Regions from separate parts of the Deinococcus metalli genome, predicted to be linked through region 2. Evidence: riboswitches for the same ligand, from Rfam matches in the RefSeq annotation. Region 2 holds a riboswitch; the other holds the start of a gene.
The links. Region 2 has a riboswitch for cyclic di-GMP ahead of HNQ07_RS01435 (hypothetical protein). Riboswitches for the same ligand answer to the same signal wherever they lie in the genome.
Positions count from the first base shown of each region.

Region 1 (3,389 bases), on a different contig from region 2:
CGCCCGAGACCGCCACGCCATAGTTGCTGGTTTCCAGCACCACGTTGTTCGAGGCTTCCTGGTACTGGCCTCCGCCGTCGCCCAGCATGATGCCTCCACCCGAGTACGAACCGCTGGCCGGCGTCCCAAACGCCCCATTCAGGAGGTTGTCGTGCACCCGGATCGGCGACGTGGCCGTGCCGCTGGAGTTATACAGGTTGATGGTGTCCTCGACGTGCGACTGCATCGCGGTGTTGTCCACACGGTTCCACGCGATTTCGGCGCCCGAGACGTTTTTCACGGCGTTGAACTGCACGAACTGAATCCGGTAGAACTTGCCGTCCTGCCAGCCGCCGTTGCCGTTGCTGTACCGGCCCTCGATGTTGCGGGCGGTGTTGTAGCGGACCAGGATCGGCTGCGCCGCCGCCGAACCGTTCCACGCATTGAGGTAGATGCCGCTGGTCTTCTCGATGGTGTTGCGCTCCACGATCATGGTGGCGAAGCCCTCGGCCGCCAGGAATCGTCCGGCCGTCTTCGTGGCGTCGTTCGGGTTCAGGCCCTCGCCGCGGCAACCGCGCACCGTCAGATTCGCACTGCTCCAGGGGGCCGAGATCAGCACGCCCATGCCGCGCACCAAGCAGTTCTCGATGATCACGGGCTCCGCAGTCTTGACCGTCACGGCAGGCACAGCCGGGTTCAGGCTCTCCCACGCTCCGGTGTACGTCCCGCCTTTCGTGATGGTGATGGGCGCCGCGTAGGTGAGGGTGGTCGGAGCCGGCGTGGGAGCGGGAGCCGGTGCAGGAGCAGGTGCTGGCGCAGGGGCGGGAGCCGGCGCAGGAGCAGGGGCGGGAGCCGGCGCAGGAGCAGGTGCAACCGCGACAGCCGGCGCGGGAGCCACCACCAGGTAGCAGGCCTTGGCAACGGTATACGCCGGATCACCACCGAAGGTCGTGTTCGAGCAGGTGCCGGCGTCCGTGATGCTCTTGTAGATCCAGCGGGTGTCCACGCCGTAGCGGACGGTCTGCGTGCCACTCACCGTAAACGCCTGGCCCTCGCTGGCCAGCTTGACGTACGTGGTGCCGGCCGCGTCGTCGGCGCCAGTCACGGTGGCCACGGAAGCGGCGCACGAGCGCAGGATGGGCGTGGCCCAGTCCCCGTGATCGTAGGTGTTGCCGTTGCCGGCGTCCGTGACCACGAGGTCCAGGGTCTTCCGGCCGGTGATGTTCACGGTGATGCTCTTGGTGGCGCTGGTCCCGGTCATGGTGCCGGAGTCGTACAGTTTCGTGCCGTCCCCGAAGACCTGGAACACGACTGAACCCTTGTTGCTGACTTCATCATCCACGCCGATGTCGGCGGTCAGGGCAGTGCAGTTGCCGTCGAGCGTGAAGCTGAGTTTGGAGCTCGCGTGCACACCGTAGCCTGCCGCGTACGTCTTGCCGTTCAGCGTCAGGCTCCGGCCGTCACCGGCCTTGTTTTCGCCGTTGCTCTTGTTGACCTCAGCCGGGCCGTACCCGTTGGTCGCGGCCGTCCAGATCGAACCGGACAGGGCATTGTCACCGGTCTTGACCGTGAGGGCCTGCTCACCCAGCGAGGTGTCCGTCGTGGCGTCGTCCGCGCTGGGAATGCCCAGGTCAGCCGAGGTGGTCGCCGGCGCGTCGGCTTCGGTCGGCACTTCCGGCGCCGTGCTGGAGCACGCGGCCAGCGAGAGGGCGAGGGTAAAGGCCAGTAACGTGGCGGACAGGGGTGCGCGGGATGAGCGGATAGCGTTCATGAAGTACCTTCCTTCGGTAGCCCGGCGGACTCGACTTATGAGTTCCGTGGCTTTGCGTCCCCCCCTCACGGAGGGTTTGCCGTTTCGATGCAGGTCGCGTTGAGCTGATCTCGCTGCGGTTACTGACGGGGTTCATGATGCGGATCGCGGCACGACAGTTTCATCACATTAAGAGCCGTCTGAAGATGACTTCATGAAACATCCATTTGTTGAGACGGCTATGGACGTGGCGCTGAAAACCGTGTGTGGTACAGCAGTCTCTGCCTGACAAGGCGGGATCTCCTCGATGAAGCTGCGACCGGTGACACGTCAGAACTGTGTAAGACGCCAGAACCCACCCAGATTGGTGCATAGCCGAAAGATGCCGGCCAGGTCGTCATAGGCAGGCAGAAGCGGCCCCAAACACGCCCTGACCTCAAGATTGTCAGAAACCGGATTAAGACGGGTCTGCACGCCTGCCGTCCGCTGTCATGACAGTCCGCTGAAAACGGGACGTTCGAGCCCGTGTGTCTCCCGTGCAGAACGTGGACTGGTCGTACCATCCATCGCCAGCTCAATGCCCGCCGCCGAAGCCGGCGGGGGCAGAGCCAGCCCTCCGCGCAGAGCTAGCTGGACGGCTGGGCAGCGCGCCGACGGAGTTGCCGGAGGCTGGCGTACGCCATGTCCTTGAGTTCGCTCGGGGGGCCGAGCAGCACCACGCCTGCCAGGACCGCCGCTCCGAGGAGCAGTTCCAGGATGAACAGGACGGGCAGCGGCACGGCCATGGCACGCAGCGGGAACACTGCGGCGGCGGTGACCAGCGCGCCACCCATGAAGTACAGGGCGCCGACTCCGTAGGACTGGGCAATCTGACGGCCGCTCCCGCCGATGATGCCGCGGGCCACGACGGCAAACGCTGCGCTGCGGCATACGCTGGCCGCCACCAGCACCATCGCCAGGTGTTCGACATGGCCGCCCAGACGGTAGGTGATCCACAGGGCCGCGCCCAGGCCGACCATATACACGCTCTGGATGACGATTTTTACGTTCAGCCGCGCCGTGGCTTCCGCAAGCACCGCGGAGAGGTTGGTCAGCACCGCGAAGGGAATGTAGAGCGCGAAGATCTGCATCAGCGGAATGGATTCGACGAATTTAGGCCCCAGCAAGACCTTCACGATCTCCGGCGCGTCGATCAGGATGCAGCCGGTCGCCGTGAAGATCAGGATGGACATCGCTCGCAGGCCGGTCAGGTACGAGCGGCGCAAGCGGTCGGTGTCGTCCTGTACGGCGCTGAAGGATGGAGCCATGACCCTCGACAGGCTGGTCGCAAAGTTTGTCGCGGGCATGGCGAGGGTGCTGAATGTCCGGCTGTACGCGCCCAGCTGCGCCGACGAGTAGAACTTCCCGATGATGAAGGTGTCGAGGTTGGCGCTGAGGAATTCCAGGAAGTTGACGGCCGTGGCCTTGACGCCGAAGCGGAACAGCCCGCGGTAGGCGTCCCAGCGAAATATTGGCTTCAGGGTATGCCGTGTGGCCGAGTACAGCAGCACCAGCTGAATCACGGCCTGGGCGATGGCGCTGATCACCAGGCTCATGGCGCCGTACCCCAGGTACGCTGCCCCCAGGCCGATGATGCCGTGCCCAATGGCATACGACGTCA
Region 1 is NZ_JACHFK010000002.1:377,610-380,998, forward strand. Features, by position in the region: gene HNQ07_RS06815 (NPCBM/NEW2 domain-containing protein) at 1-1,750, opposite strand, end outside; cyclic di-GMP riboswitch class I at 1,763-1,841, opposite strand; gene HNQ07_RS06820 (lipopolysaccharide biosynthesis protein) at 2,356-3,389, opposite strand, start outside.
Region 1: it holds a riboswitch for cyclic di-GMP, as region 2 does, so the genes downstream of both, HNQ07_RS06815 (NPCBM/NEW2 domain-containing protein) here and HNQ07_RS01435 (hypothetical protein) in region 2, are expected to answer to the same signal.

Region 2 (3,389 bases):
CGTGCACGGCCGGCCGTTTCCACGCGGCGCGCACGGCGGACATGGCGGTGTCGCCCGGCCAGTGGCTGTTCTGGACCGCGCACGGGCACCCGCTGCTGCAGGTCGCGTGCCGCCCGGCGGGCGTGCCGGCCAGCGTGCTGATCCGCGCCATCGAGCCGCTGGAGGGCGTGGCCCTGATGCTCGATCACCGTCCGGTCACGCGGGAACGCGACCTGACGAACGGCCCGGCGAAACTCGTGTATGCCCTGGGCCTGGACCCGGCGCGGGTGGCCGGCACGCCGGTGGACAGCGCCGCGCTGCACCTGCTGCCGCCTCCGTGCCCCCTGCCGGACGCCGAGGTGGCGGTCACGGCCCGCATCGGCATCCGCGAGGGCCGCACCCTGCCGTGGCGCTTTTTCGTGCGGAGCAGTCCGTGGGGGTCGCCCGCCGTGCCCAGCATGGACCTGCTGCCGGGCAGCGAATAACGCGCGCCGTCCGTACCCCTAGGGGCGCGGACGGCGGAGCAGGTCGGGCTTTACTTGAAGTTGCTGAGGGTGACGCTGGAATCGCCGATCTTGAAGCTCAGGTTGCAGCCAGCCATGCCGTTGTTGTCCGCGCTGATCTTGGCGCTCACGCTGGCGTCGTTGGTGCCGCCGGAGGTCAGGATCGTCAGGGCCTTGGACACGTTCGCGTCGCCCTTGCCGACCGACGCGACGTTGCCGGACAGCGCGTAGGTGCTCTGGCCCACGCCGCTGTCGGTGCGGGTCGCGGTGATGTTCACGGCGGGCGTGGCGGTCAGGGTGACGGCGCCGGCCTTGTTCGAGGAATCCCACACGGACACGCTGAGCGAGTCGACGCTGAGGCTGAACGAGTCGGGCATGACGCAGGTGCCGGACAGGACGACGGACTTCAGGCTGGCCTTGATCTCGGCGGCGTACGGCTTGATGCCCAGCGGAACCTTCGAGAGGTCGAAATCATCGAAGGAGCCGGCGGGCACGGTGGCGCTGGTGTCGTACTGCACCGACGTGCCGACGCGCTGGACCATCAGGGGGCTGGTCGCGGTCAGGGTCGCGCCGTCCAGGTGGGCGGGGTTGCTGATGTTGACCGGGGGAATCACGGCGCCGACGATGCTGCCGCAGCTCGCCAGCAGGGGAAGGCCGGCGGCAAGCACGGCCAGGGTCTTGATCTTCATGGAGGGCTCCTCGATCGGTCTCACCACTGGCTCGCTTCACCCCAGGTGACCGGGTAGGGGGCGAAGGTCACGGCCTCCGAGGGGAACAAAGGGGCGACGGACGTCACCGGCCAAAGGACGTGCTCTGGTTGACTCCAGTCTGGGCACGGCCCTCTGACAGGATTCTCACCTGCGCCCCGGCGCGGGTTCGCCCGAGCGGCCCCGTAGAGTATGATGCCCATCATCTCATCAGGGCCGAGTGCCCGGAAGGACTCTCCATGCAGGACGTCAGCACGCCGGCCCCGCCCACCCGCCACCGCACGTACTCCTGGGGCGATCCGCTCACCGGCGCCCACGCCGCGCGCGGCATGAGCGGCCTGGAGTATCTGCGCGCCATGTCGCGCGGCGAGTACCCGGCCCCGCCCATTGCGCACAGCCTCGACTTCAGCCTGGCCCACGAAGACGACATCGAGCCCGGCCGGGTCACGTTCCGCATGACCCCGCAGGAATTCCACTACAACCCCATCGGCAGCGTGCACGGCGGCGTTTTCGCCACGCTGCTCGACTCCGCGCTGGGCTGCGCGGTCCACACCCAGCTGCCGGCCGGGGTGGGTTACACCACCCTGGAACTCAGCGTGCGCTACCTGCGCCCCCTGCTGGCCGGCATGGGCGAGGTGCGCGCCATCGGTGAGGTCGTGAGCGTGTCGCGTCAGGTCGCCACCGCGCAGGCCCGGCTGCTCGACGCCCGCGACCGCCTGTGCGCGACTGCCACCACCACCTGCCTGATCCTGCGCCCGGAGGCCCAGCCATGACCACGTCCCCCATATTGTCGTCGGAGAACACCCTGCTGAATCACCTGGGCATCGAGATCGTGGAGGCCAGCGGCACCCGCGTGGTCGCCACCATGCCGGTGGACGCGCGCACGCACCAGCCCATGGGCCTGCTGCACGGCGGGGCCAGCGTCGCCCTGGCCGAGAGCGTCGCCAGCCTCGGCGCGCACCTCAGCGTGGCCGCGCAGGGCCACACGGCGGTCGGTCTGGAGATCAACGCCAACCACCTGCGCGGCGTGCGCTCCGGCAGCGTGACCGCCACCGCCACGCCCATCCACCAGGGCCGCACCACCCAGGTCTGGAGCATCGAGATCGTGGACGACGCCGGCCGGCCCGTGTGCACGTCGCGCTGCACGCTGGCGATCATTCCCGCGACGCGGAGCTGACGAGCGCCGGGCGTCACTCTGGCGCCAGCAGGGCCGCGACGCCCTGGACGGCCGTGAGGGCGCCTGCCTGGACCCTGGAGCGCACCGAGGAGAGGCGGGCCGGGTCGATCCCCGCCTGGAACGCGCGCCACGCGGACTCGCGCAGCAGGTCGTCGAACCACGCGGCCGTCTGCGCGCGCCGCCTGGCCGCCACGTCCGTCACGCGCAGGTACGCCTCGACTGCGGCCCACACCTCGGCCAGGCCCTCGCCGGTGCGGGCGGACGCGCGCAGGGCCACCGGGCGCCACACCGCGCCGTGCGGAGCGAGCAGCGTCAGCGCCGTGCGGAGTTCCGTCTGGGCGCGCACCGCCGCCGCCGGGTCCACGTCCGCCTTGTTCACCACGCACAGGTCCGCGAGTTCCATGATCCCGCGCTTGATGCCCTGGAGTTCGTCCCCGGCGTTCGGCAGCGTGAGCAGCACGAACACGTCCGTCATGGCGGCCACGTGCGTCTCGCTCTGGCCCACGCCGACGGTCTCGACCAGCACGGTGTCGTAGCCGGCGGCCTCGCACAGCGCCAGGGTCTCGCGGGTGCGCCGCGCCACGCCGCCCAGCGTGCCCCCGCTGGGGCTGGGCCGAATGAAGGCGTGCGGGTGCACCGTCAGGCCGGGCATGCGGGTCTTGTCGCCCATGATGCTGCCCCCGGTGCGCGCCGACGTGGGATCGACCGCCAGCACCGCGACCCGGTGCCCCGCGTCCACGAGCCGCAGGCCCAGCGCCTCGATGAAGGTGCTCTTTCCCACGCCCGGTACCCCGGTCAGGCCGATCCGCACCGAGCGCCCGGCGTGCGCCGCGACCTGCGCGAGCAGTGCCTGCGCCTGCGCCTCGTGCTCCGGCCGGGTGGATTCCACCAGCGTGATCGCCCGGGCGAGCGCCCGCCGGTTCCCCGCCAGCAGGGGAATGGTCAGCGGGTGCGGCTCGGACGGCATGCGCGGATGCTAGCGGATGGCGGGGGAGCGCTCAGGACCCGCCGGGCTCGGCGCAG
Region 2 is NZ_JACHFK010000001.1:281,351-284,739, forward strand. Features, by position in the region: gene HNQ07_RS01430 (DNA-3-methyladenine glycosylase) at 1-464, shown strand, start outside; gene HNQ07_RS01435 (hypothetical protein) at 515-1,171, opposite strand; cyclic di-GMP riboswitch class II at 1,175-1,258, opposite strand; gene HNQ07_RS01440 (PaaI family thioesterase) at 1,429-1,962, shown strand; gene HNQ07_RS01445 (hotdog fold thioesterase) at 1,959-2,366, shown strand; gene meaB (methylmalonyl Co-A mutase-associated GTPase MeaB) at 2,380-3,333, opposite strand; gene HNQ07_RS01455 (hypothetical protein) at 3,365-3,389, opposite strand, start outside.